3 regions of the Photobacterium sp. TLY01 genome follow, and region 3 is predicted to be linked to each of the others. Evidence: predicted binding sites of a transcription regulator. Region 3 holds the regulator's gene; each other region holds the start of a gene.

Region 1 (6,625 bases), 830 kb from region 3:
TGGATCACATCAAGGTTGCTTCTCTCAACACTTTGATTGAAAGCAAAACAGGGACAGAAGAGAGCCCGGCAGTCAGCACCCGTCTGAATAACAGCAATCAGCTCAGTATTGCTTCTCTGACCAGCTTAGATGGGCAGCAATTCCAGACATTCAATATCGATTTGCTGCTGTCTGATCTCGATTATGAGGCTGTCACCCGTCTCAGTGCCCTGGGTGATCAGTTGGATGGCGAATTGTCTTCTTCTCAGGTTCAGGAGATGTCACTGGCGCTGGATTTACTGGTTGCCAAAGGACTGACCGTCAATCTGAAAGACATCAGTGTCGTCGCTCCGGAAGGACCAATCAAAGGAAATGTCCGCCTTACTGTGCAGCCTGGCCTGGCGCGCGCATCCCAGAATCTGGCACAAGTGACCACCAAGCTTGATGGTGAAATGTATTTTGAGTTTCCCTCTGAGTTACTGTCATTGACCGAAGGGCTGGAACCTCAGACCGACCGGCTGGTTCAGAGCGGCGTGTTGACGATGAAAGAAGACAGAGCATTTCTTTCGCTGAAACTGGTGGGCGATAAGGTGATTTTGGGCAATGGCGATCAATTACCTCTGGCTATGTTGATGATGTTACTCCTTTCTTAGGTCCGCATCATCGATAACGACAATGAATAAAATAGAAGGTATCAATTTAGACATTTTGCTGAAATCGACGACACTTAAGGTATCGGCGCAGGGATAAGCACTCAGATTGACATTCTGAACCTGCCTGCGGCTACAGAAGAAAAATTCAGGGGGATACATGGAGTCGATTAAAGTCAGAGATTATATGAACACCCGACCGGTAACCTTCGAAGCAGGGATGTCGTTGTCTAAAGCGTTGGACAAGATGTTGTCGTCCAAGCAAATTGGTGGACCTGTGATTGATGAGTACCGCAGAGTGGTGGGCTTTGTATCTGAGCAGGATTTTATTCAGAAGTTACTGAAAGTGGGTTATCACTGTCAGGACACGCACACCGTCGGTGATGTTATGCGTACAGAGGTACTGACCGTGAATCCGGAGACCAGCATTATTGCCCTTGCGGAAACCATGTCCGGGCAAAAGCCTAAATTGTACCCTGTGGTGGAAGGCGGCAGACTGGTTGGCATTATTACCCGCCGCAATGTGCTTTCTGCTATCAGTGATCAAATCGGGGATTGCTTCAAACACCCGGTTTAACGAGATTTTCAAAGGCGCTGACAGCGCCTTTTTTTGTTGAGGCTGTCTCTATCCTTTCACTCAGCGATTGGGCACTGTAATTAACCCTTGACCTTGGAGCTAACTCCAAGGTTTATATTGATACAGAAGCCACTGTGATTGAATAAGGAATAACAGTATGTGTCATCAATGCCATAATAAAAAACCGCACATCCACGCAGTTAAGCCAATCAGTACCGGCACGAGTGTTCGTGTTGAGCAGGGTTCAGTGACAACCACTGCGACAGGCTGTCTGTCCGCGTCTGTCGCTGCAAGTTGCTGTGAGGGAGCGTGCGATTCCGGAGGCAGTGAAGAAAGCGACCCCGCCCGGCCACGCGCTATCTTGTCAGCACAACCCGATAGCGTGCAGGCGGCAGCTTTGGCCGATATCCGTAAAATTACCCCTCATACCACGCCGTCAGGCTCTGCCGCCACTTCTCCCGAGACAGCAGATATCCCCCGCGATACCGACCGGGAATCCACGCAGGCAAAAAACGCGGCCTCTCAGCAACGTACTGAATCTGAATCTGTTTCTCGTTTTAGCTGGCAGGTGCAGGGCATGGATTGTCCGAGTTGTGCCGCCAAGCTGGAAAAAGCCATTCTTGCCATTGATGGTGTCGAGCAGGCTTCGGTGATCTTTGCGACAGAAAAGCTGGTGGTCGCCGGCATCACATCACACCTGATGCCTCAGGTGGAGGCCACAGCCAAAGCAACGGGCTTCCCATTGCGCCGGTCACAACGGAGCAAGGATGAGCCGGCACCGGGATTCATGCAGACCTATGGCATGCTCGCGCTAACGGCTGCCATGGTATTTGTGTCTTATGTCATCTCAACTCAGTCTGACACCTTGGGGCTGATTGCCTTCTCAGCCACGACTGTGGTGGGATTAATTCCGATCGTGCGTAAAGCCACGCAACTTGCCAGAAATGGTTCGCCATTTTCTATTGAAACCCTGATGAGTGTGGCTGCTGTTGGTGCGCTTTATCTGGGAGAAACAGCTGAGGCAGCCATGGTATTACTGCTGTTTCTGATTGGTGAACAGCTTGAAGGCTATGCGTCTGCCCGTGCCCGCAGCGGGGTAAAAGCCCTCATGGCATTGGTGCCGGAGACGGCGATGCGGGTTGATCCCGATGGCCAGTTACGTGAAGTTGCCGCGGATCAACTCCGCCCCGGCGATGTGATTGAACTGGCGCCGGGCGGCCGGCTGCCGGCGGATGCCATATTGCTGGATAAAGCTGCCAGCTTTGATGAAAGTGCATTAACCGGAGAATCCGTGCCTGTAGAGCGTTTTGCAGGCGAGCGCATTCTTGCCGGTTCACTGTCGGTCGATCATCTGGTGCGGGTGACAGTTGAATCTGAACAGGGGCAAAATGCCATCGACCGCATCCTGCACCTGATTGAAAACGCAGAAGCCAGTAAAGCACCGATAGAACGCTTTATTGATCGCTTCAGCCGCTGGTATACACCCGCGATGATTGTGCTCGCGGCACTGATTGTCCTTGTACCGACTGTACTTTTGGGTCTGTCCTGGGATGAGTGGCTGTATAAAGGACTGACATTACTCTTGATTGCCTGCCCTTGTGCTTTGGTGATCTCAACCCCGGCAGCGATCACTTCGGGGCTGGCTGCCGCGGCGCGTCGCGGCGCCCTGATTAAGGGCGGTGCGGCCCTGGAGCAATTAGGTCAGACGCAGGTTGTCGCGTTTGATAAGACAGGCACTTTAACCCAGGGTAAACCGCGGGTAACCGATGTGCTTGTCTGGCAAGGGGATGAAAAAAGACTACTGAGCGAAGCAGCAGCGATCGAAACCGGCTCCTTACATCCGCTGGCACAGGCTGTGATCGACAAGGCGCGTGGCCAGGAGCTGTCGATCCCACATGCGGAAAACCGCAAGGCACTGCCTGGTCGCGGAATACAGGGGGAAGTTGATGGCACTGTCATCCATCTTCTTGCCCCGGACCGTCTCGATAATCCCAGTCAGATAACGTCCTCCTATCAGGCTGACATCGACAGCCTGAGTGATCAAGGTAAAACCCTGGGGGTTGTGCTGCGCAATAGCGTACCGGTTGGGCTGATTGCCTGGCGGGATAATCTGCGTGAGGACGCTCAGGTGGCTGTCGGCAGGCTCAAAGCGCTGGGCATTCGCAGTGTGATGTTAACCGGTGATAATGGGCGGGCAGCCAAAGCGATTGCTTCTGAAGTCGGTGTTGATTTTCGGGCTGGCTTGTTACCTGAAGATAAAGTGACGGAAGTGGCGCAGTGGAGTCGTGACTATCAAGTGGCCATGGTGGGCGATGGTATTAATGATGCGCCGGCGATGAAAATGGCCAGTGTTGGGATTGCGATGGGAAGCGGTACGGATGTTGCGCTGGAAACTGCTGATGCGGCACTGACCCATAATCGTCTGAACGAACTACCGGACATGATTGCCCTGTCACGGATGACACTGGCGAATATCCGTCAGAACATCAGTCTGGCTCTGGGTCTGAAGTTGATCTTTTTGATCACCACCTTACTGGGCTGGACGGGGCTTTGGGTTGCCGTTCTGGCAGACAGCGGCGCCACTGCGCTGGTGACTGTCAATGCGCTGAGGTTGCTGCGGTTTAAACCGGATGCGTAATTTGACTCTGGTCCGACACTCAGGCTGAGGCAGAGCGACAATCAGAAGGCTTAAGCGCAGGCTTGAGCCTTTTCTTGATGCGGAGTGTAAAGATAGCAATCAGTGAGATTGATTGCTTCAATTAAGCGTCAGCAAGATGAAGGACAAGGCTGAGCAGTCACCTGTTTCACGCAGACCGGCAATTGGAATTATCATCCAGGTTGCATACTAGTGTGACAAATGATCTGTTTTAATGTTTCTGTTGCATTATCACATCCGTTTAATGTGATTAAAATCACTAATATGGTGGCGGTGATCAGCTATGGTTAGCGGGTATTAAGAGTTCAAGTTGTTGAATAAGATCCCAATAAGATAATCGGCCACATACAGTGAGCTAAACAATGAAGGATTGAATTATGTCTGAGACCGCGGTATTCCACCTGGGTGTAACGAAAGCTGATCTTCAGGGCGCTGAAATTGCCATTATTCCCGGCGATCCGGCGCGTGTTGAGAAAATTGCCAACCTGATGGATGAGCCTGAGTTTTTGAACAGCGCCCGTGAATATACCCTGTATCGCGCAAAGCTGGATGGCAAGTCTGTTGTGGTCTGTTCAACCGGTATCGGTGGCCCGTCAACGTCGATTGCTGTTGAAGAGCTGGCTCAGCTGGGAGTGCGGACTTTCCTGCGTGTCGGGACAACGGGTGCAATTCAGCCGCATATCAATGTGGGTGACATGATAGTGACCACTGGCTCTGTGCGTCTTGATGGTGCCAGCCTGCACTTTGCGCCGATGGAATTCCCGGCTGTGGCTGATTTTGAGGTGGCGACGGCGATGAAAGAAGCCTGTGACGCAGAAGACACTGCTGTTCACACAGGTGTAACCGCGTCCAGTGATACTTTTTATCCGGGGCAGGAGCGTTACGACACATTCTCTGGTCGCGTGGTGCGCCGTTTCCAGGGCTCCATGCAGGAATGGCAGGAGATGGGTGTGCTGAATTTTGAAATGGAATCAGCCACTTTGCTGACCATGTGTGCCAGCTCGGGTCTGCGTGCCGGTTGTGTGGCGGGTGTGATTATCAACCGGACTCAGAAAGAAACGCCGGATCATACCACGCTGAAAGAAACAGAAGCACGTGCAATCCGTGTGGTTGTGGACGCTGCTCGTCGTATGCTGAACAAGTAATTCATTGTCAGAAACAGCAAAGAAAAACCGATGCCTGAGCATCGGTTTTTTTATCTCTGCTGAAAGATGATTACAACAGCCGGTTGGCCTGGCCGCCAGCCGCTTTGAACCAGGTATGCAGGTGTTGCTCCAGCTCACCCAGCTGGTCCGGACCTATGATAGCCAGTCCTAAATCTTCAGCCCGTATCAGATCATGGTGACGCAGCGGACGGAAACTCACCAGCATGGCACGCGCCTGCAGGCCGCCCAATAAATCTCGCAGGGATTCCAGCTTGTAGAGGGTATCATCGCCATCGTCGCGCATCCCTTTGGTTTTACACTCAATGATATGCAGTTTGTTATTCACGACAGTGGCGACGTCCAGTTCATTACGGACTTCCCGCTCACCAATCTGGCGATATACCTGAACGCCCAGCGAGTGGTCCTGTATGGTTGGCAGCTTACCCTGAATGGCCCGCACTGTGCTGTGGACCAGATTCTCCAGCCACTCACCGTTGGCAAAACGGCGGGCTTCTTCGTGTTTGAACGTCAGAATGCCGTTGTCGTAACTTGCCAGACCGGTTTCCTGCAAGTCATTAATCAGCAAAGCCAGCTCTTTATAACCTTGCTGTTTGTCGCTCAGTGCCACATCCAGTTTTTGTTCCTTGCGGCAGGTCGTTGCCAGATAGTTCAGTGTTGCCAGTCCCGGGCCAAGTTCCAGCGCTGAGCTTGCCCAGCGTTGACCCAGATCCCAGAGTTGCTGATTGAGCGCTTCCGGGACTGTCGTTTCCGGCAGTTCAGCCCGGGCGCCAAAGATCGTCAGGTAATCGGTGAGCTGAATACGGTCTTCAACCTGCTGTTGCTCCCGGCCGGCCGGGTACAGCCAGCACATCTCATCACTGTAGGGCTCAATGACATAAATCGGCCATTGGTAGCTCCTGAACACCTCATAGGCAGACAGCAAGCGGTGGCGAAGGCCGCAACTGGCATTAAACCAAACTTCGCTGTTTGACTCTTTTAAACGGGTTGCCAGTTCATTCAGTCGCTGGCGAAGGGTTGTAATATTGATGGAATCGGGAATGGTGAAAAATTCAGTTTCAATATCGCGGGGGATCAGGATCGAGCTCAGCCGCTCATACGTTTCCTGTTGCGCTTCTGTGCCGATAAAAATCATCTTTCCGGCCGGAACACCGTGGTCTAAAAGGGAAGTGATCAGCCTGACCGGGTCCTGATCGATAATGCCAACATGAGTAATCATAATTATCCTTTTGTACTTCGGCTGATACCGGCAATAAACCGAGAGCCTGAAACGGCCGACACCAGAAAGTGAGCCAATGTTTATTTGATATGGGTGCAAGAAAAACTTATTTCAAGCACTTAAAGAAAGTATCGGATATCTCAGCCGTTTTTGTTGGCGCATTGTCAATTTGCTGCATTTTTTGTGTGAGGGGATGTTGCGGTATAAAGGCATTGCATTTGTCTCTGAGACTGTGACAATACTGCCTTGATACAGGTTGTGGACGTAAAGCCCTTTTCCCGGGGATGCATTGAACTGAGGGCGCGATGACACAAAAACCGTCACAAAAACTGACCATTCTCGATATTGCTAAACTGGCTGGTGTGGGTAAATCAACCGTCT
Region 2 (6,625 bases), 1.0 Mb from region 3:
TTGTGCGGTCATCAAACCCGCAGGCAGGTCGACCGTGACGGTAAATTTGGTTTTGACGGGGGGCAGTTCTGCAGGTTGAATACCCACATCGTCTCCGCCGCCACCGCACGCAGAAAGCAGGCCAGCCAGAAACAGGCTCAGGCCAATCATCAGATAAGTGCGCATAACATTTCCCCTGAATACTCAATGCAGCACGTGTTGTACCAATCTCAAGGCCAGTCATGTGTGGCCCGATTGGTTTCGGTGTTTGGGCTGAGTATAGGTAAGCGGCAGGCAGGGAAATGTAAAACCCGACGGGCCGTCTCATCCCTTGAGACGGCATCTAAGAATTGAGACAACCCAAATGCGGGTCAGGCTGAAGTGTCAGCGTAATCAGGCAATCGACAGGTATTTGTGTGTCTGGACAGACAGACGCCAGTTACGGGCAATGCAGGTTTGAATGCACAGTTCGGTGGCTCTGGCTTTCTGGCTGATGGGCTGCAGGGCGATGGTGACATTGCTCTGTAGCGGTACACCGACTAACAGCGCATCCAACTGGTCGATATCTTTTTGCGTGCCGACAGGATGTTTGATTTCATTTGCGCGAGACAGGGCACCAGGCAGCACCGGCAGTTTGCCTTTCATGTTAATTTTTGGAGAAACCGTCACCCAGGTATTCTCTGTCGCCAGTACCTCGTAAGTCCCGCTGGTTTCAATCTGGCAACGGAAACCCTTGGCTTCGAGCTGTTCTGTCAGCGGGCGTAAGTCATACAGACAAGGTTCGCCACCGGTAATGACGACATGCCTTGCAGTGTAGCCCTGCTCAATCAGCAGGTCGACAACGCCGCTGGCATCCAGAGCCGTCCAGCTGGGAGAGTCGCCCTGTTTGGCAAGCATCGCGCCGACGTTCACTTCATCCTGAGGTTCGGCGCTCCAGGTTTGTTTCGTGTCACACCAGGCACAGCCGACCGGGCAGACTTGCAGACGGACAAAGATAGCCGGCACGCCTGTGAAAACACCTTCACCCTGGATGGTTTCAAAGATTTCGTTGATTTTGTACACGGCTGACCTCAAAACAATCATGCAAGTTAACGCGAAAAGGGTTTTTTATACCCTGAACCTCAAAGGGCGCGTATTATGTCAGAACCCTGCGCCCTTGTCTCTAGAACCACATACCTTTCAATCATGTGGTTTGTTTGCCCGGCCCGGTAAAGCGAAGGTCAAAAGGGACAGGCGGGTCGTGACTGGGTTCACGTCCTTGGCACAAGGGGCTTCACAATTACTTCGCAAAGTAAAAAAATTCAACTTCTTGCGTATTCGTTAACCTTTGAGGATTCAGAGCATGTATGTCGCTCAACCCGGTCATATCGATCATATCAAACGAAACAATGCCGGAAGCGTCTACAAACTTATCGATCAGTATGGGCCTATTTCCCGTATTGAGCTGTCGAAAAAGAGCCAGTTAGCGCCAGCCAGTATCACCAAAATCACCCGCGAACTGTTTGACGGGCATCTGATCAAAGAAGCAGAAATTCAGGAATCAGGTAACCGTGGCCGTCCGGCCATTGGCTTAGTGCCCGATAATGATGGCTGGCAATTTTTAGGCATTCGTCTTGGTCGGGGTTACCTGACGATCGCCTTGCATGAGCAGGGCGGCGATATTCTGTTTGAAGAGCGGCAGGATATTGAAGAACTGGCGCAAAATGATGTGTTGCAGAAGCTGCTGGATGAAATTGAATCCTTTTTTGCCCGCCACGCGAAACAGTTGGATCGGATAACTGCCATAGCGGTGTCTTTACCGGGTCTGGTCAATTCCGACAAAGGCATGGTGCTGCAAATGCCGCACTATGAGGTGAAAGATTTGCCGTTAGGCCCGGCAATTCATGAAGCGACGGGCCTGCCGGTGTTTATCGGCAACGATACCCGTTCCTGGGCACTGGCTGAGCAATTGTTCGGCAATGCCAAAGATGTCGCGAACTCTATTCTGATCTCCATTCATCATGGTGTCGGGGCGGGCATTATCCTGGACAACAAGGTGCTGCAGGGCCGGATCGGAAACATCGGTGAGCTTGGCCATATTCAGATTCAGCCTGATGGCCTGCCCTGCTATTGTGGCAACAAAGGATGCCTGGAAACGGTTGCCAGTCTGCAGGCCGTCAGACAGCAGGTGAAATCCCGTCTGGCCCTGGGTGAGGCGTCATCCTTATACGGCAAAGAACTGACGATCGAGACTATTTGCGAGGCTGCCGTTCAGGGCGATCCGCTGGCTTATCAGGTGATCACTGAGCTGGGTTTCCACTTAGGCCGGGCGATTGCCATTATGGTCAATCTGTTCAACCCTGAGAAAGTACTGATTGGCGGTGAATTCAATCAGGCCAAATCTGTGTTGTATCCTGCGATCATGGAATGTGTGAAGAGCCAGTCTTTGCCGGTTTATAGCCAGGATCTGCGTATTGAAGAAACCAGTTTTTACACGCAGGCGACCATGCCTGCTGCGGCGCTGGTGAAGCAGGCGATGTATGACGGTCATCTGCTGGTGAAACTGATTGAAGAAGGCTAGCCACTGCCCGAAAAGTCGGCAATGCATTACGCAGCGAATGACCCGTTCGCTGCGTTTTTTATGCTGATTACTCACGATCAGCCAGACTGAAAGTAAGCACCCGGCGACAAGGAGAACCTTCATGAAAACGAGCAAAATCACTGTGTTTTATGACGGCGCCTGCCCGACCTGTGTCCGCGACCGGAAATGGTATGAGTCCTGGCTGGGGAAGCACCCGGATCTTGTCGAATGGTACGACATTACCGGCAAAGATGAAGCCTTGGCAGCCATGGGTATTGAGCCCTCTGAGGCGCTGAGAGAGCTGCACGTTCAGGACTGCAACGGCGCAGTCCACAAAGAAATGGATGCCTACATACTGCTGCTGAAGCAAATCTGGTGGCTGCGGCCTGTGGCCTGGTTGATGGGGCTTCCCGGCATCCGGCAGCTATTATCCGCTGTTTATCGCCGCATGGTCGATCAGCGGTTAGCCCGAGAGGGGCGAGGTTGATCACTTGCGTTATAAATCGTCGTGTCTGAGCTCTTCATCGATCACATTGTGCAGAAACGACAGTGCAGCACGATGATCATTTCTGCTCATAAACCATTGTTTTTGATTGGTTTCTAAAGGCAGTATTTCCAGCCATCGCTGGCAGACCCAGGCCATATCGGAAAAATCAGGATCCGGGTAATTCGCAGCATAATCAGGATATTCATCAAACAAGGCTTCCAGGCTGTTGGCGATGGGCTTGTCGATGAACCGCGTCGAGCTGGGTGTCCAGTTTCTGATGGCACTGACCTCACCAAATCTCAGACCGTCTTTTTCCTGCCAGTGATTATTAATGACAAATTTTTCGACGCCCCGTATGGTGATGCCCAGTAATCCGTCAGGTAACTGTTCAAAATCTGTGATTTCGACCCGAGTGCCGAAGTGGCACAGGGAATCACCATCTTTCATACACAGGCCGAAACCATCGCCTGAGGACATCGCCAGTGTCACTAAACGGGTATAACGGGGCTCAAAGATTCTCAGTTTACTGACGCCTCCCGGCAAGACGTAGAGCCTGAGCGGGAAAAGGGGTAACTGCATAATACTTAGCCTTTCTGACAGCATGTTTGTCTTAGGCCGCAGACTGATGCTGGGATACTGAACGGCCTTATAATGACTCTTACATAGAGTATATCTGGTCAAACATGAGGATCTGTCTGTTTTTCGATATTAATGCAATGATTGTAAAATGGCGAAAATCAGTTTGTTAAGCTGCTGATTGCTAATGATAAATGGTGGCATGATGTAGATAAGTTTACCGAATGGACGAATCCAGACACCATTGTCTACAAAACTTTGCTGTATCCGGACCATGTCCACAGGTTCATACAACTCCACCACACCAATCGCCCCGAGCCATCGAACGGCTTTCACTTTGTCTGACTGCGCCACCGCGGGCAGTAATTCAGCCAGCTGTGCTTCGATCCGGCTGACCTGATGCTGCCATTCTCCCGTTTCCAGCAAAGACAGGCTGGCATTGGCGACGGCGCAGGCCAGCGGATTGCCCATAAAGGTCGGGCCGTGCATGAAACAGCCTGCGGCACCACTGCACACGGTATCGGCCAGGTGCTTGGTGGTCAGGGTGGCCGCTAAGGTCATATAACCGCCGGTCAGTGCTTTGCCGACACACATGATATCCGGGCTGATACCGGCATGTTCACAGGCAAACAGTTTGCCTGTGCGGCCAAACCCGGTTGCAATCTCATCGACGATCAGCAGGACACCATAGACGTCGCACAATTCGCGCACACGGCGCAGATAGGTGGGATGGTAGATGCGCATCCCTCCGGCGCCCTGAACGACAGGTTCCAGGATGACAGCGGCAATATCCTGATGGTTGGTCTCAAGTTTGGCGGCGAAGTCGGCAATGTCACGCTCATCCCACGTGTCATGAAAACCGAGTTCAGGTGAATCTGCAAAAAGATGCTCTGGCAGAAAACCTTTATACAGGCTGTGCATAGAGTTGTCGGGATCGGTGACCGACATCGCGGCAAAGGTATCACCATGATAACCATGTCGCAGCGTCAGGAATTTCGCCCGCGATTCACCTTTGGCGTGCCAGTACTGCAGCGCCATCTTCAACGCCACTTCCACCGAGACTGAACCGGAATCGGCCAGGAAGACCTGCTGTAAGGGATTTGGCGTCATGGCAATCAGTTTGCGACACAATTCAACCGCAGGCTGGTGGGTCAGTCCGCCGAACATGACGTGCGACATCTTGTCCAACTGATCTTTGGCCGCCTGATTGAGCACCGGGTGATTGTAACCGTGAATCGCTGACCACCAGGAAGACATGCCATCAATCAGCGCCCGGCCATCTTCAAGATACAGAGTCACGCCATCCGCATGAGTCACCGGGTAGCAGGGAAGCGGGTTGATGGTGGAAGTGTACGGGTGCCAGACGTGCTGACGATCGTAGTCCAAATCTACCTGTGAAGCTGTGAAGTGGTTGGAGGAGCGCACTTTTGTGGTGATATTTTGCACAGATGTAAACCTTGTATTTTGTTTGTGGTTGACAGTGTACTTGCTGAAAGTAGACTTGCAACTATTCAAACCCGTGGAATTGTTACGGTTATCGTGAGCAAGCTGCGGGGCATAAGAACAATTAACGAGGTTTACACGTGGAAGTGAGACACGATTGGAGCGTTGCAGAAGTTCAGGCGCTGTTTGAAAAACCCTTCATGGATTTAGTGTTTGAAGCGCAGCAAATTCACCGTCAGTACCATGAACCGAACAAGGTTCAGGTCAGTACTTTGCTGTCGATCAAAACCGGTGCCTGCCCGGAAGACTGTAAGTACTGCCCGCAAAGCGCCCACTACCGTACCGATGTTGACCGCGAACGCCTGATGGAAGTGGAGCGGGTGCTGGATGCGGCAGAAAAAGCCAAAAACTCGGGTGCGACCCGCTTTTGTATGGGCGCCGCATGGAAAAACCCCAAAGAGCGCGACATGCCGTACCTGCTGGAAATGGTACGCGGTGTGAAGTCGATGGGCCTGGAAACCTGTATGACGCTTGGCATGATTACCGGTGATCAGGCCAACACACTGGCGGATGCCGGTCTGGATTACTATAACCACAATCTGGATACCTCGCCTGAGTATTACGGCAATATCATCACCACCCGAACCTATCAGGATCGTCTGGATACCCTGTCACATGTTCGCGATGCCGGCATGAAAATCTGCTCCGGTGGCATTATCGGTATGGGCGAAAGTGCCCGGGACAGGGCCGGCCTGCTGGTTGAGCTGGCGAACCTGCCGGTGCACCCGGAAAGTGTACCCATCAATATGCTGGTGAAAGTCAAAGGGACGCCACTCGATAGCGTGGATGATGTCGATCCGCTGGACTTTGTCCGCATTATCGCAGTCGCCCGCATTATGATGCCGGCTTCCGCTGTGCGCTTGTCAGCGGGCCGTGAGGGAATGAGTGAAGAGACTCAGACCCTGTGCTTTATGGCGGGCGCGAACTCTGTGTTCTACGGATGCAAGCTGCTGACCACGCCGAATCCGGAAGAAGACAAAGACATGCAGTTGTTTAATAAGCTGGGCATTAACCGTCAGGAGCAGTCCGCAAAACCCGATGAAATTCAGGAGCAGGAACTGCTGGGTCAGGTGGCACAGCGTGTGGCTGCCCGCCCGGCAGCGGATGACTTGTTCTACGATGCCTCTGTTTAATTCCCGGATAGCACAGTCCCTGAGCCAGCGACAGGCTCAGGGGCTGTATCGTCAGAGACAGCCACTCAACAGGCAGCCATCCTGCGTGCAGTTTGCCGACAGACAGCAAGCGCATATCAACTTCTCCAGTAACGATTATCTGGGACTGGCGCAGTGCCCGGAATTAATCGCGGCCTGGCAGCAGGGGCTGTCTGTGTATGGCGCAGGCAGTGGTGGTTCACCTCTGGTAACCGGGCATCACGCACCGCATGCAGAACTGGAGCACCGCCTCGCGGACTGGCTCGGATACGACAGAGCCTTGCTGTTCAGTACCGGATTCAGTGCCAATCAGGCAGTGCTGTTTGCTTTACTTGGCAAATCAGACCGGCTGATCCAGGACAAGTTGAA
Region 3 (6,625 bases):
TGTTTACCGGTAGTGCCAATACCGGTCATATCCTGCACCGTCAGTTTGCCGGTCAGCCGGGCAAAATGCTGGCGCTGGAGATGGGCGGCAACAACCCGATGGTCATCTCCAAGGCCTATGGCGATCTGAAATCCACTGTATACACCATCATCCAGTCGGCTTTCATCAGTGCCGGCCAGCGTTGTACCTGTGCCCGCCGCCTGTACGTGCCAGAAGGCGCGGAAGGGGACGCCCTGATTGCAGCACTGGTCGAAGCGACCAAAGCCATCAATGTGGACGGCCCGTTTGCCGAGCCGCAGCCGTTTATGGGACCGCAAATTTCTGTCGCCGCCGCGGACAACATTATTGCCGCGCAGGAGCGTCTGCTTGCTATGGGTGGTGAATCTCTGCTGAAAGCCGCGCGTGGCCAGGGCGCTGTCGTCACGCCTGGGATTATCGAAGTCAGCAAGATTGCCGAATTGCCGGACGAAGAATATTTCGGTCCGCTGCTGCAGGTGGCGCGTTACCAGGAGCTGCCTCAGGCGGTCGAGATGGCCAACAACACCCGTTATGGCCTGTCGGCCGGTCTGGTCTCGACTGATGACAGTGAGTGGGAATATTTCATCGATCATATCCGTGCGGGCGTCGTCAACCGTAACCGCCAGTTGACCGGTGCCAGCGGCGATGCGCCGTTCGGTGGTCCGGGTGCCTCGGGCAACCTGCGTCCGAGTGCGTACTACGCTGCGGATTACTGTGCTTACCCGATGGCATCGATGGAAGGTGAGGCAACCGAACTGCCGGCACAACTGTCGCCAGGAATTCAACTGTAACTCATACATAACCCGTATTTTCGAAGGGGAACCGCATCATGGAAAGAGTGGAAAAATTGTTTGATGCCCTGTGGCAGGACTTTACGACCCGTCTGTGCCCGTCAGCGGCGCAGGTGCACGATCTGCTGACAGAGGAAGAGCCTCTGCAAAACGATCATATTGCGCTGCGCACCTTTAATCTGCCGGGTGTCAGTCTGGATGTTCTGGCGGCACCGTTTATCGCCATTGGTTACAAGCCGTGCGGCACCTACCATTTCGAGCAGAAGAAACTGTACGCTGAGCACTTCGAGCACCCGAATCCGGCTGCCCCGAAAGTGTTTATCAGTGAACTGCTGGTCGGTCAGTGCTCTGCCCAATTGCAAAACACGGTGCGTGCGCTGGTCAAGCAGATCCCTGAGGGTGCAATGAAGGATGCGTCCTTCCTCTATGGCGGCCGTTTGTGGGAGCTGGACTTTGCAACCTATGAAATGCTGGCTGCGGAAAGCGAGTATGCCGGTTGGGTTGCCGCCCACGGTTACGGTGCCAATCACTTTACCGTGAGCGTCAATCAGCTGGAGCAGTTTACCGAAGTGGCGGCAGTGAACAGCCTGCTGCGGCACAACGGGTTCAGCATCAATGAATCTGGCGGTGAGGTGAAGGGCAATCCGGAAGTGATGCTGGAGCAATCCTCGACCATGGCGGATCGTGTGGATGTGTCCTTTACTGATGGCGTACGCACCATTCCTGGCGGTTTCTATGAGTTCGCCAAGCGCTATCCGCAGGCAGACGGGGAGCTTTATCCGGGCTTTGTCGAAGCGTCAGCCGATAAAATCTTCGAAAGTACCAATATGTGATTCAGCCATGCTGAAATGCACGTAAAACAGCGGCCTTCGGGTCGCTGTTTTTTTATGTCTGAAATGCCTGATGTCAGTGCTGCTGATCCAAGGGCAGCATCCAGGCCTCGTTGTCACGACTCAAGATGCCCGAGTGCAGACCGGATTCTTGCTCCAGTAACTGGCGCGGCGACTGAAACCCTGTCATTTCTACTGATGCTGTCAGGAAACGGCCCAGAGTGACCACAGGACGGGGCGGCACCTGGCTGTGCTGCGCATTCGGGGCAAAACGTTCGATATCCATATCACTACATCCACATAAAACTGATATGCCAAATGTAGCAGTAGGATGCAGGAAGGCAACTGAAAAACTGTGAGGTCACTAGAGGAACCTGATGTAAAGCGGGTCCGGAGATTCAAATGCAAGAAAAGCCGCACAGGCGGCTTTTCTGATACTCACAATGGCTGCATCACAGCAGGTGATCAGCGTGTGCCGTAAACCACGATGGTTTTACCGTGGGCAGAAATCAGGTTCTGCTCTTCCAGCATCTTCAGGATGCGGCCAACGGTTTCACGGGAGCAGCCAACAATCTGACCGATTTCCTGACGGGTGATTTTGATTTGCATCCCGTCCGGGTGAGTCATCGCATCTGGCTGTTTGGCCAGATTCAGCAGTGTCTGGGCAATACGACCGGTCACATCCAGGAACGCCAGGTCGCCAACTTTCTGGCTGGTGACTTGCAGACGGCGCGCCATCTGCGCAGACAGGCGCATCAGAATGTCCGGGTTGACCTGAATCAGCTGGCGGAATTTCTTAAAGGAAATCTCAGCCACTTCACATGGTGTTTTTGCACGAACCCAGGCAGTACGCTCCTGGCCTTCTTCAAACAGGCCAAGCTCACCGATGAAGTCGCCCTGGTTGAGGTAGGACAGAATCATCTCTTTGCCTTCTTCGTCCTTGATAAGAACGGCAACGGAGCCTTTAACAATGTAGTAGAGGGTCTCCGCTTTCTCGCCAGCGTGGATCAGTGTACTCTTTGAAGGGTACTTATGAATGTGGCAATGAGAAAGGAACCACTCCAAGGTTGGATCTGTTTGCGGTTTACCTGGAACCATATTACTAACTTCCTCTGCAGTGTGTTGCCCAACAACGTCATTCCTTGAATTGGTGTTGGGTATAACAATATCATTGTTTGCCAACTAGGATATTCAGTCAACGGCTGGGCTGCAAGCGCATGTGAACATTCAGTCCAAGAGTTTAACTTTTTTCGGCACGCATTGCTTGATATTGGGTGACGATAAATGCACATTTTGGACGCATTACTGTGCACATGATCACACAGTTGTGACTTAGTTTTTAAATGCGGGTTTGAGGAGTAAGGAGCATCGCATGCAATCACGTGTTAAATGGGTAGAAGGTTTGACTTTTGTCGGCCAGTCAAACTCGGGCCACAGTGTGGTCATGGACGGTAACGGCGGCAAAACGGCGCCGAGTCCGATGGAACTGGTGCTAATGGCGGCTGGCGGTTGCAGCTCTGTCGATGTGGTTGACGGCCTGAAAAGTGCCGGTCAGGCCATCACCGCCTGTGAAGCCAACATCACCTCAGAGCGCCGCGAGCAGGCACCGCGTTATTTCACCTCCGCCAATCTGCATTTCGTGGTGACCGGTCATGATCTGGATGACGCGCTGGTGGCCAAAGCGGTTGGTGATTCGCTGGAAAAATACTGCTCTGTGTGCCTGATGCTGGGTAAAGGGGTCACCCTGACCCATTCTTATGAAATCGTCGCCGCTTAAGGGTGGTTCGGGAAAGCCGTACCGGTTTTCCCACTTATTTTTCGGTGAGCAGTATGATCGTTCCCTGGCAAGAATTAGACCCCGAGACACTCAATAACCTGATCGAGCATTTTGTGCTGCGTGAAGGCACGGATTATGGCGACCGGGAGCTGAGTCTGGCCCAGAAAGTGGCCAAAGTCAGACAGCAACTGGATAACGGAGAGGCAGTGATTCTGTTCTCGGAACTGCACGAAACGGTTGATATTAAACTGCGCCGGTCACTTCGCACAGAATAAAGCTGCCATAATGAAAAGCGGCAGCAGAAAACGGAAGCTGGCGCTGACTGGCAGGGCTGCAAGCTTGACTGCTTGCATTCACCCTGTTAATAACTGATTCCGTTAGGATTAACGACAAGGTATGTCATGTCTGCAAAACACCCGATCATTGCAGTAACAGGTTCCTCCGGAGCAGGGACGTCCACCACCTCGGAAGCCTTCCGTAAAATGTTTAACATGCTGAACATTCATGCGGCCTGGCTGGAAGGAGACAGTTTCCACCGGTTCACCCGACCTGAAATGGATGTGGAGATCCGCAAAGCCAAAGAGCAAGGCCGTCATATCAGCTATTTTGGCCCGCAGGCCAACGATTTTGCTCAGTTGGGCAACTTTTTCCGCCAGTATGGCGAAGATGGCAGCGGCAAGTTTCGCCGTTACCTGCACACCTTTGACGAGGCGGTGCCCTATAACCAAATGCCGGGTACATTCACCCCCTGGCAGGATCTGCCGGAAAATACTGATCTGCTGTTTTATGAAGGGCTCCATGGCGGTGTTGTGGACGGCGATGTCAACGTGGCGCAGCATGTCGATTTGCTGATTGGCATGGTGCCGATTGTCAACCTGGAATGGATCCAGAAAATCGTCCGCGATACCCGGGATCGCGGCCATTCCCGTGAGGCGGTGATGGAGTCGATTGTCCGCTCAATGGATGATTACCTCAATTACATCACGCCACAGTTTTCCCGGACCCATATCAACTTTCAGCGGGTGCCGACCGTGGATACCTCAAATCCGGTCAGTGCCAAAGCGATCCCCAGTCTGGACGAGAGTTTTGTGGTGATCCGTTTTCGCGGTATCAAGAACGTGGATTTCCCCTATCTGCTGGCGATGATCCAGGGCTCTTTTATGTCGCGCCACAATACATTGGTGGTGCCGGGCGGTAAAATGAGCTTTGCAATGGAGCTGATCATGCGACCGCTGATCCAGCAATTGATTGATACCGGTAAGATAGGTTAAGCGAGATAAAATAACGCCTGAGTTCAGGCGTTATTTTTTTTATGCGCCCAGTTTATCCCGAAACCAGGCCGGCACTGTGTGATCCAGCCAGAAGACCGGTTCCCGCCAGGTGCCGCTGATAAAGCCGACGTGGCCGCCATGTCGGGTCAGATGATAATCAATGTGCGCTGGCAGAGGCTGTCTGGGGATCACGGCCTCAGTCATAAAAGGGTCATCGGCAGCATGAATCACCCGCAGTGGCGTTTTCACCTGAGACAGCTTACCCAGCCCGCTACAGCGCTGGTAATAGTCCTCTGCATTACTGAAACCGTGTAAGGGTGCAGTGACGGCATCGTCAAACTGGCGCAGCGAACGGAGCGCTGTGATCTGCTCACTCTGAAATGGCAGTACCTCGGGTAAGACGGCCATTTTTTTCAGCATATTCTTCTTCATGGAACCCAGCAGGTAACGCTGGTAGACCCGCGAAAATCCTTGCTGTATCCGGTCGGAACAGGCCGCCAGATCCAAAGGTGGTGAGATGACCTGAGCGGCAGTAAGCTCAGAGACTTCACCGGTTTCAGCAAGATAATTGACCAGCATATTTCCCCCCAGTGAGACACCGACGGCCAGCAGCGGATTGTGAGGAAAACGTTCCCGAAGATGCCGGATGAAGAAGGTGGCATCTGAGGTTTCCCCTGAATGATAGCTTCTCGGCTGGCGGTTCACTTCGCCGCTGCAGCCGCGAAAATGCATCATCACGCCCAGCCAGCCCTGCTGCCTGGCAGCAAACAGCAGGCTGTGGGCGTAGGGGCTGCGAAAACTGCCTTCCAGACCGTGAAAGAGGATCATGACAGGGCTCTGTGCCGGGTGGTGAGAGGGCGTATCGGTCCAGACCAGATCGAGGAAATCATCATCCGGGGTCAGAATACGCTCTGTTAGCGGCTCGAACTGCGCCTGACGGCGAATCATCCGCGGCAGAATGGTTTGTAGATGGGCGTTACGCAGGCCAGCGGCAGGCTCAAAATGATACATCGGCTTCTTCCTCACAGCGGAAAATCAGGATATGGCTCCTGAGCCAGCAGCTCAGCCAGGATCGCCAGACCTTGTTCAAGTTTATCATGACTGTGCGGCGCGCTGACGGCCAGACGCACGGCCTGGGGGATCGTCGAGCCGGGCGGCGTAAACAGCTCGGCTGATTTGACGATCACGTCTCTCGCTTCGGCGGCCGAGACAAAGTCGCTCAAGCGCCAGTGGTCGGGCAGCGTGAGCCAGGCGTGGAAACTCTGTGCGTGATGTTGAATGTGATAGGGTTGCAGATAGCGCTCGAGCAACAACTTTCGCTGCCCCATATCTTGCCGGATCGTGGTTAACAGCCGGTCGGCATCGCCCTGACGGATCAGTTCGCAGGCCAGGGCACTGAGCAGCGGGCTGATCATCAGGCAGTGATGGTGCAGCGCTGTGTTCAGTCGGTCCTGATATTTGCCCGGCACCTGGATATACCCCAGCCGCAATCCCGGGGCGAGGCATTTCGACAGGCTGCCGAAGTGGATCACCTGTTCACGGTCGAGATTGACCAGCGGCGGCGGGGCGTCGACCGGCAGCAGGCCATTGACATCATCTTCAATCACCAGCACCTGATGACGGCGGCATACCGCCAGAATCGCTTCGCGCCTTTCCCGGCTCATGGTGGCGGTGGTCGGATTTTGCAGCGTCGGTGTGCAGTAAAGCATCCGGGGCTGATACAGGCGGCAGGCTGCGTCCAGACTCTCAGGGATCAGCCCTTGCTCGTCCATCTCGACCGCTTTGACATTGAGTTGCATCTGGCGGGCCAGCCCGAGAAAACCGGGATAAACCAGGTTCTCCGTCAGCAAAGTATCGCCGCTGCGGCAGAATACAGACAGTACCAGCTGAATGGCATGCTGCGCCCCGGAGGTGAAATGCATCCGCGTCGGATCGATC

The links. Region 3 encodes CRP, which controls carbon source genes, mostly activating them, when cyclic AMP is high. Its sites were predicted from a motif close to TGTGANNNNNNTCACA; they were not measured.
Region 1: the regulator CRP is predicted to act here: its motif matches at 4,108-4,123, upstream of udp (uridine phosphorylase).
Region 2: the regulator CRP is predicted to act here: its motif matches at 1,219-1,234, upstream of LN341_RS06260 (ROK family protein).

What each region holds. Positions count from the first base shown of each region.
Region 1 is NZ_CP090364.1:1,102,152-1,108,776, forward strand. It holds gene LN341_RS05560 (DUF945 family protein) at 1-632, shown strand, start outside; gene LN341_RS05565 (CBS domain-containing protein) at 790-1,206, shown strand; gene LN341_RS05570 (zinc/cadmium/mercury/lead-transporting ATPase) at 1,364-3,844, shown strand; gene udp (uridine phosphorylase) at 4,240-5,007, shown strand; gene LN341_RS05580 (Card1-like endonuclease domain-containing protein) at 5,078-6,244, opposite strand; gene treR (trehalose operon repressor TreR) at 6,550-6,625, shown strand, end outside.
Region 2 is NZ_CP090364.1:1,263,362-1,269,986, forward strand. It holds gene LN341_RS06250 (hypothetical protein) at 1-165, opposite strand, end outside; gene queE (7-carboxy-7-deazaguanine synthase QueE) at 373-1,041, opposite strand; gene LN341_RS06260 (ROK family protein) at 1,322-2,539, shown strand; gene LN341_RS06265 (thiol-disulfide oxidoreductase DCC family protein) at 2,661-3,026, shown strand; gene LN341_RS06270 (LON peptidase substrate-binding domain-containing protein) at 3,036-3,605, opposite strand; gene bioA (adenosylmethionine--8-amino-7-oxononanoate transaminase) at 3,735-4,988, opposite strand; gene bioB (biotin synthase BioB) at 5,186-6,238, shown strand; gene bioF (8-amino-7-oxononanoate synthase) at 6,225-6,625, shown strand, end outside.
Region 3 is NZ_CP090364.1:267,376-274,000, forward strand. It holds gene astD (succinylglutamate-semialdehyde dehydrogenase) at 1-809, shown strand, start outside; gene LN341_RS01255 (DUF1338 domain-containing protein) at 848-1,642, shown strand; gene LN341_RS01260 (hypothetical protein) at 1,716-1,925, opposite strand; gene crp (cAMP-activated global transcriptional regulator CRP) at 2,105-2,737, opposite strand; gene LN341_RS01270 (OsmC family protein) at 3,012-3,416, shown strand; gene LN341_RS01275 (YheU family protein) at 3,470-3,691, shown strand; gene LN341_RS01280 (phosphoribulokinase) at 3,818-4,687, shown strand; gene LN341_RS01285 (hydrolase) at 4,727-5,698, opposite strand; gene LN341_RS01290 (PLP-dependent aminotransferase family protein) at 5,710-6,625, opposite strand, start outside.